Regions from separate parts of the Cryobacterium serini genome, predicted to be linked through region 1. Evidence: riboswitches for the same ligand, from Rfam matches in the RefSeq annotation. Region 1 holds a riboswitch; each other region holds the start of a gene.
What was found. A riboswitch is a leader RNA that binds a small molecule or an ion and turns the genes downstream of it on or off. The one in region 1 is predicted to bind thiamine pyrophosphate.
Positions count from the first base shown of each region.

Region 2: linked by a shared signal. The riboswitch ahead of E3T51_RS06045 (ECF transporter S component) and the one ahead of thiC (phosphomethylpyrimidine synthase ThiC) in region 1 are both predicted to bind thiamine pyrophosphate.
Region 3: linked by a shared signal. The riboswitch ahead of thiD (bifunctional hydroxymethylpyrimidine kinase/phosphomethylpyrimidine kinase) and the one ahead of thiC (phosphomethylpyrimidine synthase ThiC) in region 1 are both predicted to bind thiamine pyrophosphate.

Region 1 covers NZ_SOHN01000008.1:170,681-175,780, reverse strand. Annotated here, with positions in the region: gene E3T51_RS04170 (AfsR/SARP family transcriptional regulator) at 1-375, opposite strand, end outside; gene thiC (phosphomethylpyrimidine synthase ThiC) at 521-2,191, opposite strand; TPP riboswitch at 2,185-2,292, opposite strand; gene E3T51_RS04160 (LuxR C-terminal-related transcriptional regulator) at 2,319-3,176, opposite strand; gene hxlB (6-phospho-3-hexuloisomerase) at 3,290-3,874, shown strand; gene hxlA (3-hexulose-6-phosphate synthase) at 3,933-4,556, shown strand; gene E3T51_RS04145 (NAD(P)/FAD-dependent oxidoreductase) at 4,748-5,100, shown strand, end outside.
Region 2 covers NZ_SOHN01000009.1:110,140-115,239, reverse strand. Annotated here, with positions in the region: gene E3T51_RS06055 (energy-coupling factor transporter transmembrane component T family protein) at 1-446, opposite strand, end outside; gene E3T51_RS06050 (ABC transporter ATP-binding protein) at 443-1,972, opposite strand; gene E3T51_RS06045 (ECF transporter S component) at 1,976-2,620, opposite strand; TPP riboswitch at 2,653-2,762, opposite strand; gene E3T51_RS06040 (hypothetical protein) at 3,111-3,440, opposite strand; gene dinB (DNA polymerase IV) at 3,466-4,680, opposite strand; gene E3T51_RS06030 (VIT1/CCC1 transporter family protein) at 4,886-5,100, opposite strand, start outside.
Region 3 covers NZ_SOHN01000016.1:78,870-83,969, reverse strand. Annotated here, with positions in the region: gene E3T51_RS12405 (thiazole synthase) at 1-126, opposite strand, end outside; gene thiS (sulfur carrier protein ThiS) at 123-362, opposite strand; gene thiO (glycine oxidase ThiO) at 359-1,585, opposite strand; gene thiE (thiamine phosphate synthase) at 1,629-2,273, shown strand; partial or broken gene thiD (bifunctional hydroxymethylpyrimidine kinase/phosphomethylpyrimidine kinase) at 2,342-3,187, opposite strand; TPP riboswitch at 3,170-3,269, opposite strand; gene E3T51_RS12380 (transcriptional regulator) at 3,446-3,766, opposite strand; gene E3T51_RS12375 (hypothetical protein) at 3,738-4,211, opposite strand; gene E3T51_RS12370 (HNH endonuclease signature motif containing protein) at 4,379-5,100, shown strand, end outside.

The DNA.
Region 1 (5,100 bases):
GTAGGCACTTACCCCCAATTTCGGGGATATTTTCACGGCGCGACGTGGTGCCCGGTTCCCAGAGATAAACGCGCCCTCCTGTGGGCCGTCCAGCACGAGGGGGATGGCCTGATTCGGGACTTCGAAAACCAGGGTGGCCGGAACGGATTCGGCGTCGAAAGAGAGGCCAGCGGCATCCACTGCTGTGAGCTCGAGCAGAATGCGCACGCGGTGAGCTCCGGGCTGCACCGGGCTGTCCAGACAGTCTGCTGCGCTCGGTGGCACCCAACCGTCGAATTTGAGCGGGATGACCGCGCTGATGCGGGCCAGCCCGCCCGGTGTGGCGGCTGTGTCGCCGAACGCGGTGCTCGGCTTCGTGCCGGTGAGAAGCAGCACACAGGCCAACGCTGCCATCACAAGCCAGGCGACGGCCAGCAGGATCAGGATCCTGCGGCGACGCTAGATCAGGGTGCGGTGCGGTGCGGCTGCGTCTGCCGGGTACTTTCACCGTGCCGCACGGCGTCGTCGGGGTGAACCAGAATCAGTGCTCGTCTGTCCCGAGCACACGCAGCGGCAGGTAGACCGAGCTGCCCAGTCGGGTGAACTCGGCAGATTTCTCGGCCATGCCGGCCTCAATAGCCTCGAGGCTGGTGAGGCCGTTTTCTTCGGCGTAGACCCGTACATCCGCTGAAATGCGCATGGAACAAAACTTAGGACCGCACATACTGCAGAAGTGGGCGGCTTTGGCTGGCCCGGCAGGAAGCGTCTCGTCATGAAAGCTCTGGGCGGTGTCTGGGTCCAGCGAGAGCGCGAATTGGTCTGTCCAGCGAAACTCGAACCGGGCGCGACTGAGCGCGTTGTCGCGCTCCTGCGCACGCGGATGCTGCTTGGCCAGGTCGGCGGAATGGGCGGCGATCTTGTAGGTGATCACGCCGGTCTTCACATCGTCGCGGTTGGGGAGCCCGAGGTGTTCCTTGGGGGTGACGTAGCAGAGCATCGCGGTGCCGGCCTGGGCGATGATGGCCGCGCCGATCGCACTCGTGATGTGGTCGTAGGCTGGCGCAATATCGGTGGCGAGCGGGCCGAGCGTGTAGAACGGTGCCTCCTCGCAGAGTTCTTCTTCCAGGCGCACATTTTCGACGATTTTGTGCATCGGCACGTGGCCGGGGCCCTCGATCATTACCTGCACGCCGTACGATTTTGCGACCTTCGTCAGCTCGCCCAGGGTGCGCAACTCGGCGAACTGGGCCTCGTCGTTGGCATCGGCGATGGATCCGGGCCGCAGGCCGTCGCCGAGCGAGAAGGTCACGTCGTAGCGGCGCAGAATCTCGCACAACTCCACGAAGTGGGTGTACAGAAAGCTCTCCTGATGGTGAGCGAGGCACCAGGCGGCCATGATCGATCCACCGCGCGAGACGATTCCGGTGACCCGGTTGGCGGCGAGCGGCACGTAGCGCAGCAACACGCCGGCGTGCACGGTCATATAGTCGACACCCTGCTCGCACTGCTCAATCACGGTGTCGCGGTAAATCTCCCAGGTGAGCAGTGCCGGGTCACCGTTGACTTTTTCGACGGCCTGATAGAGCGGAACGGTGCCCACCGGAATGGGCGAGTTGCGCATGATCCACTCCCGGGTGAGGTGGATGTCCTTGCCGGTCGAGAGGTCCATCAGGGTGTCTGCTCCCCAGCGGGCGGCCCAGACCATTTTCTCGACCTCCTCGGCGATCGATGAGGTCACGGCGGAGTTGCCGATGTTGGCGTTGATTTTCACGGTGAAGGCCTTACCGATGATCATCGGTTCGCTTTCGGGATGCTTATGGTTGGCCGGAATGACTGCCCGGCCGCGCGCCACTTCGTCGCGCACGAGCTCGACGGAGACGCCCTCGCGGGCGGCGATGTAGGCCATTTCCGGAGTGACGATACCGGCCCGAGCCCAGACCAGCTGGGTCGCAGCGCCGTCGACGGGCAGCGGATGCTCCCACCCGGCCCGCTCCCGCGGCAGGCCCTCCTCGAGATCAATGGTGGCCGAGTCGTCGGTGTACGGGCCCGAAGTGTCATACAGGTCGAAGTGCTCGCCGTTGCTGAGGTTCACCCGACGAATCGGAATGTGAAGCCCTGGCCAGTGTGGCACCGGTTCGTAGCGTTTACTGCTGCCCTGGATCGGGCCGGTCGTGACGGTTTGGGAGATGGTTGATTCGTCAATTGTGCGCATGTAATCGAACTTCCTACGCCGGCATTACCCGGACAGGTTCAACGGTCGACGGCCCTGGCCGTCCTCTCAGCTCGCTGGTGCGCGCTCCCGTGGTGGTGTGTGTCTTCTGACCCCTTCACCCTAGCGGTCAGCGGGCGAGGGCTGCCAACTCGGCGCGGGTCGAGGCGCCCACCTTGCGCAGCAGATTGGCCACGTGAAACTTCACGGTGTTCTCGCTGATGGTCAGCGCCTCGGCGATCGCCTTATTGCGTGCGCCCGACGCCACGAGCTCGAGCACGCCACGTTCGCGTGGGCTGAGCCCCCAGGCCGCAGCGGCAGAAACGGATGCCGTGGGCGCGTCGAGTGGCAGTGACACCGCCATCTCGGACCCCCAGCCGGCGGTCGCCTCGACGCCCAGGGTGCCGCTGAGAGCGACGACGCGGGCGGCGAGCTGGCGCACGCTGGGAACCTCCGCGTCGAGGTCGCCCGGTCCGTCGTCGCGAATGCGAATGAGCAGGTTGCTGCCGTCGCAGTCCCATTGCACGCGCACCCGGGCGACCCCGGTCTGCTCAACCAGGGCGAGCACGGCGCCGCGCACGATGGCGCGGGCTTCGTGAGCGACCTCACCGGGCAGGGCGCGCCCATTCACCGGTGGCTCGATAAACTGCACGTCGAGGTCACCGAAACGCACGAGCGGGCGCAGATCGTCGCGCAGCCGTTCGAAGGCCTGAGCGACGGGTTCCTCGGTGAGGCTGCGATCCAGGTCACTCACCGCGCGCAGCGCGACCATCGCAGCGGCGGCCAGCTCGGTGGCTTTCTGGCGGGCGGCCGTGTCACTCGTGCTACCCGAGCGCAGCACTGCGAGCAGGGTTTCCAGCGTGGTCGCGTGCGCGTCGGTCAGGTCGGCGATGAGTCTGGAGCGTTCGGCCGCCGCGCTGCGCGCGGTCTGCGCGGTGGAACTGGCAGGGCGAGTGCCGGGCTCAGGGGAGGTTGCGAAGATCGTCATAGGTCTACCCTACCCGGACCATCCGCGATGCCCACTCATAGCCATCCGTTTGGGTAGTTAAACCAACCTTTTGGCGGGCAGCACTCCCGCTCGAAGGAGTGGAGTATTAACCTATGACCGAAACGACAACCACCCCAACTGCAGCGGACGCCCTCGGGCTCATTTTCGCTGAGAACAGCCACGTCGTCGACGCGCTGCGGTCTGCATCCGCTTCATCGCTCGACGAGGCCGTCACCGTGCTCGCTGCGGCGCCTCGAATTTTCGTGCTGGGTGCCGGCCGCTCCGGCCTAGCTCTGAAGATGACCGCTATGCGGCTGATGCATCTCGGACTCGACGTGCACGTTGTCGGCGAGGTGACCAGCCCAGCGATCGCCTCGGGCGATCTACTGCTGGTTGCGAGTGGCTCCGGAACGACGGGCGCCATTGTGCGAGCCGCCGAAACGGCTCACAGTGTGGGCGCGAACATACTCGCGCTCACTACGGCTCCCGAGTCGCCGCTAGGGCGGCTTGCTGCGGTGACCGTGGTCATTCCGGCTGCGACCAAGCAGGACCATGCCGGACAAGTGTCGGCCCAGTATTCGGGCGGTCTGTTCGAGCAGGCCGTGCTGCTCGTTGGCGATGCCCTGTTTCACACGCTCTGGCAGGTGAGCGGGGCCACGGCTGAACAGCTTTGGCCGCGTCACGCCAACCTCGAATAGGGCGCGTACCCCCCACAAGAACTTTCCACTCTTCATCACTAACAGAAAGCAGAATCCCATGAAGCTCCAAGTAGCAATGGACGTATTGACCACCGAAGCCGCGCTCACGCTGGCCGCGCAGGTTGCCCCGCACGTTGACATCATCGAACTCGGCACCCCGCTGATCAAGGCAGAGGGCCTGCGCGCCGTCACCGCGATCAAGGCCGCGCACCCCGACAAGATCGTCTTCGCCGACCTCAAGACCATGGATGCCGGCGAGCTCGAAGCCGACATCGCCTTCGCCGCCGGCGCCGACCTCGTGACCGTGCTCGGCACGGCCGGTGACAGCACCATCATCGGAGCCGTCGCTGCCGCAACCAAGCACGGCAAGGGCATTGTTGTCGACCTTATCGGCGTCGCCGACAAGGTCACCCGCGCCCGCGAGGTCACCGCGCTCGGCGCTCAGTTCGTGGAGATGCACGCTGGTCTCGACGAGCAGGCCGAGCCCGGCTTCTCGCTCGCAACGCTGCTCAACCAGGGCGAGACCGCCAAGGTTCCCTTCTCCCTCGCGGGCGGCGTGAACCTGTCGACCATCTCTTCCGTGCAGCGCGCCGGAGCAACGGTCGCCGTTGCCGGCGGAGCAATCTACGGCGCCGAGGACCCGGCCGCTGCCGCTGCCGCCCTGCGCGCCGCGATCATCTAGTCCCAGCGATTAATCTGGTGCCGTCCCGCTTCTGCGGGGCGGCACTGCTGCGTTAAGCGGATGCCCGACCTCTCCCGCAAAACCGGACGAGGCCCTGGCCCCGTCCATGGGCCCAGTCTATAAACTGGGCCCGAGGACCAGGCCCGGGCCCGGTCCGGAGGAGAGGACGACACCATGACGAGCCACCACGCATGAGCAGCACAATTTTCGACCGAGCCCGGCCCGCAGCATCCGTGGTGGCCGATGCGCTCGTCGGTACCCGGCAGAGCTCCTTTTGGCTCGACGACCTCGCCGCGCGCGCGAACTATCCCCGCCTCTCGGGCAACCTCAACTGCGACCTCGCTATCGTCGGGGGCGGCTACCTGGGCCTGTGGAGCGCGGTGCTCGCAAAGCAGCGGAATCCGGCGGCGCGAGTAGTGCTGCTGGAGGCGCGCACGGTGGGCTGGGCAGCATCTGGACGCAATGGCGGTTTCTGCGAGGCGAGTCTCACCCACGGCGACGAGAACGGGCGCCGCCGTTGGCCAGAGGAGATCGACCGGCTGAC
Region 2 (5,100 bases), on a different contig from region 1:
AGCACAAATCGCGCGGGCAGACGCAGTACCTGGGCTAGGCCGTCGGCTAGGTCCGTCGGATCCGTCGTAGCGAGCAGCACGATGCCGGGCAGGCCGATGGCGAGAACCCGCAGCCCGATAGCCAGGCCGAGCTGGGCTGAGCCGTCAGTCACGGAGATGAATCCGAACTGCCACAGCAGGCCACCGGAGTCTTCGCCATAGAGCACGGTCGTGACCATAGCCATCGGGGCCGCGATCCAGACCGGCGCGGTTCGCAGCCAGAATTGTCGGACGCTCAGGCCGCACCAGAGCAGAAGTGCGGCCTCGAGCAGCAGGGCGACTCCAGCCGAGACCCAGTCGATCGAGAGCAGCAGCGCACAGCTCACGATCAGGGCCACGGCGAGCTTGGCGACCGGGTTGAGTCGGGCGACAACGCTCGGGCGGATCGTCGGAGTCAGCAAGCTCATGGCGCCCCCGCCCCGAGGCGGATCGAGTCTGGCATACCGAGCCGGTATTCCTCGTCGGCCAGGGCGCTGACAAACTGGGCGTCGTGGGTGACCGCGACGAGCGCGATGCCCTCATCGAGCAGGTCGGCCAGCAGGGCCACGAGTTCCTGCCAGGTACGGGAATCCTGCCCGAAGGTCGGCTCGTCGAGCACGAGCAGACGGGGACGGGTCGCAAGAACGGTGGCGACGGACATCCGCCTCTTCTCGCCGCCCGACAGGGTGAACGGGTTGGCGTCGGCAAGATGATCGAGTCGTAGCCGGTGCATCAGCTCGTCGACGCGGCTGGTCTGTTCGGCCTGGCTGAGGCCGAGGGCGTGCGGGCCGATCAGCAGGTCGGCCCGCACGCTTGCGGCCAGGAATTGATGTTCCGGGTCTTGAAAAACGGTTCCAATGCGGGTCAGCAGCTGCTGGGAACGCCAGCGGTGCGGCTCGGGCGCGATATCGGCCGCAAACGTGTCACTCGCGTGCAGGGTTCCCCCGGCCGGCTTCAGCAATCCGGCCAGCGTAAGGGCGAGAGTGGATTTTCCCGCGCCGTTGGGGCCCGTCACAACGGTGGCGGTACCTGCCCGCAGGTTGAGGGTGATGTTCTCGGCCACGATGGATGCCGCGCGCCGGCCAAACGGAACGCGACCGACCGCGAGTCCCTCTGCCCGAAGCAGGGTCTCTGCCGAAGCGATGGGAGCGCGCGTCGGAAATCGGGGGGGCAGCGCCGGCACCCAGACGCCGGCCTGCGCCAACCGTTCCCCGTGCCTCGACAAGACTTCGCGGGTGGGACCGTCGGCCAGCACACCGCCGGCCGGGTCGAGCACGATGACGCGATCGACGACGTCCTGCCAGACTTCGACCCGGTGCTCGATGACCACCAAGGTGGCCCCGGATCGATCGAGCGAGCGCACAACGGCGTCGCGCACCTCGACGACACCATCGGGGTCGAGGTTCGCGGTCGGTTCATCGAGCAGCAACAGCCCCGGCCGCATGGCGAGCACGCCGGCCAGAGCCAGCCGCTGCTTCTGCCCGCCGCTCAGGCTCGAGGTGGGGTGGTCGAGGGGTAGGTTCAGGCCGACTTCGGTGAGAGCCTGCCGCACCCGCGGCCAGATCTCGGCACGTGGAACGGCGAGGTTCTCGCACCCGAACGCGACATCATCTCCGACCCTGGCCAGCACGACCTGAGAGTCCGGATCCTGCAGCACGAGTCCGACCCGGCCGCGCGCCTCGGCCGGGCGACGGCCGTCGATGAGCAGGCTGCCGGTTTCGTCGCCGTCTTCGGCATCGCCGAGCACACCGGCCAGCGCGTGCACCAGCGTACTCTTGCCGGCACCGCTGGCACCGAGCAGCAAAACCCGCTCGCCAGGCTCGACCTGCAGGTCAAGCCCGGACACCGCCTGATTGTGGCGCCCGGCGTGGCGCCAGCCCCAGTCACTGGCTTGAATCTGAACGGCCCGAATCTGCGCATCGTGACCGGCGGGAAACGGCGGGGTGTGCAACATCCGCTAGCTGATCGCGGCGGAGTGTGCTCGCGACCCTTCCCGACCGGCAGCAAAGCGGCTCAGCGCACCCGTGCGGGCCAGGCCGCGCACGGCCAGCCAGGACAGCAGGCCGGCGAGCACCGTGCCCGACACGACCGCGGATACGAAATAAACGGCTTTGTAGCCAAAATCCAGTGCTGCATAGCTCGTGAAGGTCGTGTCGAGAAACCCTACGGCCACACCGGCGCCCGCGCCGGCGAGCAGGGCCACGCCCAGCCTCCAGTTGGTATACAGGAACAGCGCGAGAATGATTTCGGCGCCCAGGCCTTCCACGACGCCCCAGATGAGTGTGGAGAATCCCCACTGGGTGCCGATCAGCATTGATACGACGGCGGCGACGACCTCGGTGTACACGGCCGCGCCGGGCTTGCGGATGATGAGGCCGCCGAGCACTCCGGCGAACAGCCAGCCACCGGCCAGGAGACCTTCGAGGCCGGGCGTGAACGCAAGGATGGCGCTGAGCGGGGACCAGGCGAGGCCCCAGGCCCAGAAGATGACGCCGCTCGCGACGCCGATGACGCTCGCGACGACGATGTCGACCACGCGCCAGCGAAAGTTGCGTGGCTTCTTCGTCGTGACCGATCGTGTGGCTGTGATTGTAGCGTGCACTGTGCGTGCCCTTTCCGTAGGTGAATACAGGGCACGGGATCGAGAAGCCTCCCTGCGCTGGCATGATCCAGATCAGGTTCGACGGTCGAAGCTTGGTCAGCTTCCTCTCAGCCCGGTGTACCGGACTCCCGTGATCGTTTTCAATTCTAGCGCCCCGCCTAGACTTGCGGCATGGGAATCACGACATGAGCATCGGAATCCTGCTCGTGTTGGCCACGCTATATCTCCTGCTGATGCGTCGGTTTGTGATGCGGCGTCGGCGCATCGCCCAGGGGCTGCCGGTGAACGGCCCGTGGCATTTTCCGACCTGGCTGCGCCTTCGGATGCCACGGTGGGCGCGCCGTCGTTTCGCGCGGCGGCCGCGCCGGCCCCGCCGCATCCGTTCTGCTCGTCGCCCCCGCCGCGCTCGCCCGGGACCATCTTTGGACCACGGGAGCAGTTTATAGACTGGGCCCGCGGACGGGGCCCGGGCCCCGTCCGGAGAGCGGGGCTACTTCTTCAGGGCTCGGATTACTCGGGCCAGGGCTCGGCCGGCGACCACAAGGAACGGCACACCGACTGCGAGCAGGGCGATGACGTTCGGCTCGAACCGAGCGGTGCTGCCCGCCTTGACATAGGCGCCGATCGGCAGCGACACCCCACCGCCGCCGCCACCGGATCCGGCAGCACTGCCTTCACCGGTATCACCGCCACCGAAACCGTAGTAGCTGAGCGCCACTGGTACGAGGGTGACGCCATCAATTTGCACGGGATCACCGTAAGCCGATTTCACACCGGCGGAACGGAAGGTGTCTGCGAGTTTTTCCGGGAGGCTGGTCATTCCAACAGGGTAGCCGACTCGTGCCCTATGGGCGAGGCTTGAAAAACGAGGCCGGACGCACGCTTCCCGCCCCGAATCGCTCGGTCACGGAGTCAACCGCCAGCTCGGCGCCCCGCCAGTCCTCGTCGGGATCCCACAACCCCACCGATCCCGACGCCGTACCGAGTTGCTCGGCCCGCACGCCGATCAGACGCACCCGAATACCCGACGCGGCCAGCAGGTCGAACGCAGCGACTGCTTCCTCATAAATGCGCCGGCCAACATTGGTCGGTTCAGCGAGGGTACGCGACCGGGTAACGGTGCTGAAGTCGGTGTAGCGCAGCTTGAGTGCCACGCGCCGTGCCACGAGATTGCTGCGCCGCAGCCGAGCGGCCACAAGGTCGCACTGCCGCAGCAACTCACTGTGCAGTCGGTCGATGTCGGTCTCGTCGTGCTCAAAAGTCACCTCGTGGCCAACGCTTTTCTCTTCCCGCTCAATCGTCACCGGGCGTGGGTCACGCCCCCAGGACAACTCGAACAGCTTCAGACCGGAGGCCTCCCCCAGCGTCTTTTTCAGCACGTCTAACGGCGTGTGCGCAATATCACCAATGAGTTTCAGGCCGAGGCGCGTGAGCATCTGCGCGGTGGCGGACCCCACGCCCCACAGGGCGGTCACGGGCAGCGGATGCAGAAACTCGACCGTCTCATCGCCCGGCACGACGAGCAGACCGTTGGGTTTGGCCAGGCCGGAGGCAAGTTTGGCGACGAACTTGGTCGACGCCGCGCCCACGGAGCAGACGAGGCCGGTTTCGGCAAACACGCGCGCGCGAATGAGTTCGCCGATCACAGCCGGAGAACCAAACAAATTAGTCGCGCCGGCAACGTCAAGAAAAGCTTCGTCGATGCCGAGCCGTTCCACCAGCGGGGTGACGTCGTCGAAGATCCCCATCACCCGGTTGGAAAAGTCGCGATACAGCCCCATGTGTGGCTCGAGTACGATCGCGTTCGGGCACTGGCGTAGCGCTACCGCCATCGGCATGGCCGAGTTCACGCCGTATTTTCGGGCAATGTAGTTGGCCGCCGTGACGACCGAACGGCCACCGCGGTGGCCGACGATCACCGGCAGGTGTACGAATTCGGGGTGGGAGAGCAACTCGACCGAGACAAAGAACGCGTCCAGATCCACGTGCAGCATCGTCGCCGAACGGTCGTCGACGTCGTCCGCCGAAATCTGCCGCCCGCTGCCGTCCTGTCTGCCCACCGAAGAACCCTAACCCGATCCGGCCTATCGGCATATTCATTTTCGACCATAACTCCTGCAATCTGTACCCGGCCTCAAGCGGAAGTGCGCAATTCCGCCGATCTCTTCTGCCGTGCTCTCATATTGCAGGAGTTATGAGGTGAGCCCGGGTGAGCTGGTGGCCGATAGGCGGCCACCGACAAGCGCGACCAATTCTGGTCGGCCGCTAACCAATCGCGGTGCCGAAGACCAGCCCGAGCAGGTAGGTGACCGCGGCCGCCCCAAGGCCGATCACCAGTTGTCGCAACGCACGCTTCAGCGGCGGACCGCCAGAGAGCAAGCCAACGACTGCGCCGGTGGCCAACAGGGCGACTCCCACGAGAATGGTGGCCACGATGATGGCCGCGTAGCCGCTCATACCGAACAGGTAGGGCAGCACCG
Region 3 (5,100 bases), on a different contig from region 1:
TCCCGAGGCTCGCAGTGCTTCACCGAGGCCATCGAGACTCGGTGCTCCCCCGGTGCCCATGATCAGGCGGGAGGTCAGCTCCACCCCGTCAATCACCAGGCTGTCAGTGGTCACGGGCACCGTCATCCTCCCTGCACCGCGGTCACAATCTCAATCTCATCGCCCGCGGTCAGCTCGGTAGTCCACCACAGGCTGCGGGGAACGACCGCGGCGTTTCGCGCCACGGCTACGCCGAGGCGGCTCCCGTCGACTGCCTGTCCGCCTGTTTCGATGCGTCGCCCGGTGATCTCGGCTACGAGGTCGGTCACGGTGCCGCCGGATACGGTTCGTTTCTGGCCATTGACGGCGATGATTACGGTCACGATAGGCCTCCTTTCAGTGAAGCGGATGCGGGCTCCCGGCTCGCCGAGAATCGATCGGGCCGAAAGTTTTGCCACCGATCGTCTGCGATTCCCTCGATGAGCTGCAGACAGTACTGGGCTGCGACCGGGGTGAGCAATACACCGTGACGAAAGAATCCGGTGGCAATGATGAGGCCGGCAATGTCGCCGCTTGAACACCCGACGCGGCCGAGGAACGGTGCATTGTCCGGCGTTCCCGGACGAGCCCGAGCGGTCGTTTCGATCAGCTCCAGTTCGCTGACCGCCGGCACCAGAACCTGTGCATCGCGCAGCAGCTGATACACGCCACCGGCCGACACGGCGCCCGAGCCGTCGTCGCGCTGGGTGGCGCCGATCACGAGCGTTCCGTCGGTGCGCGGAACCAGATAGACCGGCACCCCATGCACCAACCCGCGCACCGTCGAGGTGAGTAGCGGCCGAAGATGCTCGGGCACCCGCAACCGAAGTATGTCCCCGTACACCGGGCGAAGCGGCAGCTGCAGGTGCTCGGGTAGCCCGCCCAAATCGGCTGCCCCTAGCCCATTGGCCACGACCACTTCGGTGGCGTGAATCGTGCGACCATCCGCCAGGGTGACACCGGTGACGCGCGAGGAGGTATCCGCTGCATCTGCGTGCATCAACCCGCTGGCATGCACCCGAACCAGGGCGTCCTGACCGTTTGGCGCGAGGGCAGCGAGCGCGGACTGGATGCGCGCGGTGAGTCGTCGCGGGTCGACCTGGTGATCTTGTTCCACCAAAAAGGCGGCGGAAACCTGAGGGCTCAGCATCGGTTCAAGCACCCGCGCTTCGCGCACAGTGAGGGGCTCGACCCCCAGCCCATTGGCCACCTGCACAGCACGCAGGTCGGCGAGCGCGTGCCGGTCAGCTGCGTCCGCGCCCACGTTCAGGGTCGTGGTTCGCTGGTATCCGGTAGCGTCGCTATCGGTTCCGAGCGAGTCGATGAAGTCGGGATACAACTTCGAGGACGCGAGCATGAGATCAAGCAATGCCTCTTCCCGGTAGTGCAGCTCGCTCACCGCTGCGAGCATTCCGGCTGCAGCGAAGGTGGCGCCGCCGGCCGGGTCGGGATCGATGACGACCACGGTACGACCGGAATGCGCCAGCGCCCAGGCAATGCCGAGCCCGATCACGCCGCCGCCAATAACGGCAACATCAACCGTTCGCTGCGCTGGCCGCTCACTCATGGTGTGCACCGATGCCACGGCAGCGCCCCCTAGGGTTGGTCGCATGGACCCCATCACCGCCCGGCTGTATCTCTGCACCGATGCCAGAAGGGATCGCGGAGATTTCGCCGACTTTGTGGATGCCGCCTTCGCCGGCGGGGTCGACATCATCCAGCTGCGCGACAAGAATATCGACGCGGCCGAGGAGCTTCACTACCTCGAGGTTCTCCGCACGGTCGCCGACCGTCATGGCCGGCTCTGGGCGGTCAACGACCGGGCGGATATCGCCGTCCTCGCCGGCGCGCCGGTTTTCCATGTCGGCCAGACCGATCTGCCGCTGCCCGCCGTCCGCGGACTGCTCGGCGCGGCGGCGCGGATCGGCCTGTCCACCCACACCACTGAGCAAGTGGACGCCGCCGTCACCGCAGACAACCTCGACTACTTCTGCGTTGGTCCGGTCTGGGCGACGCCAACGAAGCCCGGTCGTGCAGCGGTCGGAACCGACCTGCTGCGCTATGCGGCCGCACGGTGCGCATCCGCTGGCAGCCTGCGCCCCTGGTTTGCCATTGGCGGCATCGACCTGGGCACCATCGACCAGGTGGTCGATGCCGGCGCTACCCGGGTAGTGGTGGTGCGCGCGATCACCGACGCCAACGACCCGACGGACGTCGCCGAGCGGCTTCTCGCCAGCCTCCCGCCGCTCCCCTAATCCCGCCGACCGCACCGCGTTCATGACACGCCCGCGGTCAGAACGGATGCCGCTGTCGCGCGAGCGAACAGCCGATGGAAGTGGTGGATCGGGCCGTTTCCCTGGCCGACCTCGAGGTCATCGGCGTGGGCCAGGGCGTCTTGGAGCCACTCTTTGACCTCGATCAGGGACTGCGCCCAGTCACCGGTTCTCGCCTGCACCGTGGCCATGGCCGAGGAGAGCGAGCATCCGGTTCCGTGCGTGTTCCTGGTGCGGATACGTGGCAACGCGATCTCGACCACGCTGTGCGGCAGCAGCCCCTGGGTGTTGACCAGGGCATCCGGGCAGCTGGTTTCGTTGAGATGGCCGCCCTTGACCAGCACGGTGACACCGGTGCAAGCAGACAATCTTTTGCCCTGTTCGAGGACCTTTGCCCAGGTGGCCGCCGGGTGTTCGTCCAAGAGAACGGCCAACTCGAAAACGTTGGGCGTGACGAGATCGACCTGAGGAATCAGGTCGCGCAGCGCCTGCTCTGCTGACGGTTCGAGCAGCCGGTCCCCACTCGTTGCCACCATCACCGGGTCGAGCACCACCAGGGGCGGTCGACACGCGGAAAGCCAGGAACGCACCTCGGCGATCACGTCGAGTTGCGCGAGCATGCCGATCTTGACGGCATCGATGGTCACATCGTCGCTCACGGCGTTCAATTGTTGACGCAGAAAGGCGGATGGCGGCGTGTGCACCGAGCGCACCCCGCGCGTATTCTGCGCGACCAGGGCACTCACCACGGCCATGCCGTAGCCGCCGTTGGCCGCAATACTCTTCAGGTCGGCCTGAATTCCGGCGCCGCCGGTCGGATCGGTTCCGGCGATACTGAGAATTCGAGGCGTTTGCCGAAGCGCGAGCTGGGAGGGTCGATCAGTCATCCGTGACATTCCTTCGCTAGTACTAACTAGACAGGTTCAACGGGTATTGATCTCAGCACGCACACTATGTGCGGCACCCCGTGTCACGGACAAGCCTATATGCGCGCACGCATTCAGCGCGCAACCGCTGTTATTGGCTCCAACTGGCTCGAAGGCACTGGCTCGAATGCACTGGCTCGAATGCACTGTCTTGCCCTGGTCGAGCACCGGCGCAACCGTTGGTCGACCGATCCGGGAGCAAGGTTACGGGGACTTCACTGCGACAGCTCACGGATGCGACAGCTCACGGAGCGCGGCCAAGTGGCCGTCTATTGCCGCCCGACCGCGCAGGGTGAGGGCGACGCTTGTCGTGCGGCGGGCATCCGCTCGTGCGGGCGATGATTGCTTCACGGTCAGCACGTAGCCGAGCTCGGCCAGGTTGCGGATGGTCTTGGACAGCGCCGCTTCGCTTAGCTCCAGGGTGGTCGCAATCGTGTTGAATTCCGCAACACCAGTCACCCGCAGCAGCGCGCATACCCTCAGACGGGTTGGTGCATGGATCGCGTCATCAAAGCGTGGCTTAACCGACACGGAGCAGTTCCCGCGCATTGGCCAGATCATAGAGGACCGATCCGATGAGGGCCGCGACGAATCCAGCGACCGCGGTTACCACGATCTCCGCGTGCAGGTTGTTAATCTCGAAGTAGATCGATAGGGCAAACGCTCCGATGATTGCAACGCAGACGATGATGAGGATCGTCAGGCTCATCGGCCCGGTCGGTCCGGGTAGCGTCACGAGCCGCATCCGCCTGCGAACGAGATGATCGATGCCGACCAGCGCCAAAGTGGCGATCGCCGACACCATCATCATTCCGAATGCAATCCCCGCGGCCGGCGAGGCGATTACCGCCGCAATGGCGATTGCTTGTGCGGGGGCTGTCCACCAGGTCTGCGCTTGCAGCCGTCGTCCAAGCCGCTGCCGGTCCGTTGCTATCGCGACGAGCGCGGCGCGTGCCGAGGAGGCTGTATCCGCTCGGGGGCTTTCAGATTCCATACTGGCAAGTAAATCACTTGCCGGACCGTTAGGCATCCTTCGTGAAGTCGGACCACGTCACGGCAATCGGCTGGTCAGCACCCTATGGCGGCAAGAAGATATTTCTGAACACACGTCACCATTTTGCTGAGATAGTCTCGTGTTTGTGAGCGTTTTAGGCTATAATTATGGGTGAAGGAGGCACCGACGCCATGACCCTCACCGCCCCGCCCGCCGCCACCGGCTCTGTGCCGGAACCCGAGGGTTCCCGGGTTTTGGTCATTGCTCAGGCTGGCGCTTTGCTGGGGTCTGTTTTAGACGGAACACGGTTTGGTCACCTGAACGATGCTGAAGCTGTCGCGGTCCTGGCGGCGTTGGAGGAGCTGGGCCGCAAGGTTGATGGTGCCAGGCTACGCGCCACCACCGACATTGGTGTGCGCGCCGAAACCGACCTCGGCAACGGCTCGCTCGCCTACAAGAACGGATGCCGCAACCGGGTCGAGTTCATCACCCAACTCGCCGGTATCTCCGGCCGCGAAGCCAAACGGCGCCTGAAGCTGGGCGAGACCACGGTCGAACGCACCCCGCTCGGCCTGCCGGTACCGGCCCGGTACCCGGTTATTGCCGACGGGCTGGAGAGCGGTGAGCTCGGGGTGGAGTCGGCCGAAATCATCGCCACCACCCTCACCGCGCTGCACGGAAAAGTCATGCAGGACGACCTCGACCACGTGGAACGCGCCCTGGTCGCGTCGGCGACCGGAGCGATCACCCCGGAAACGGCCGGGCTGCCCGGGGCCGGTATCCGCTTCGCGCCCGACCTGCTGCGGGCACAAGCCCTGGAATGGCAGGGCCGGCTCGACCCGGACGGTACCGCCCCCACCGACGACCTCGTCGAAGCGAGAAGCTCTCT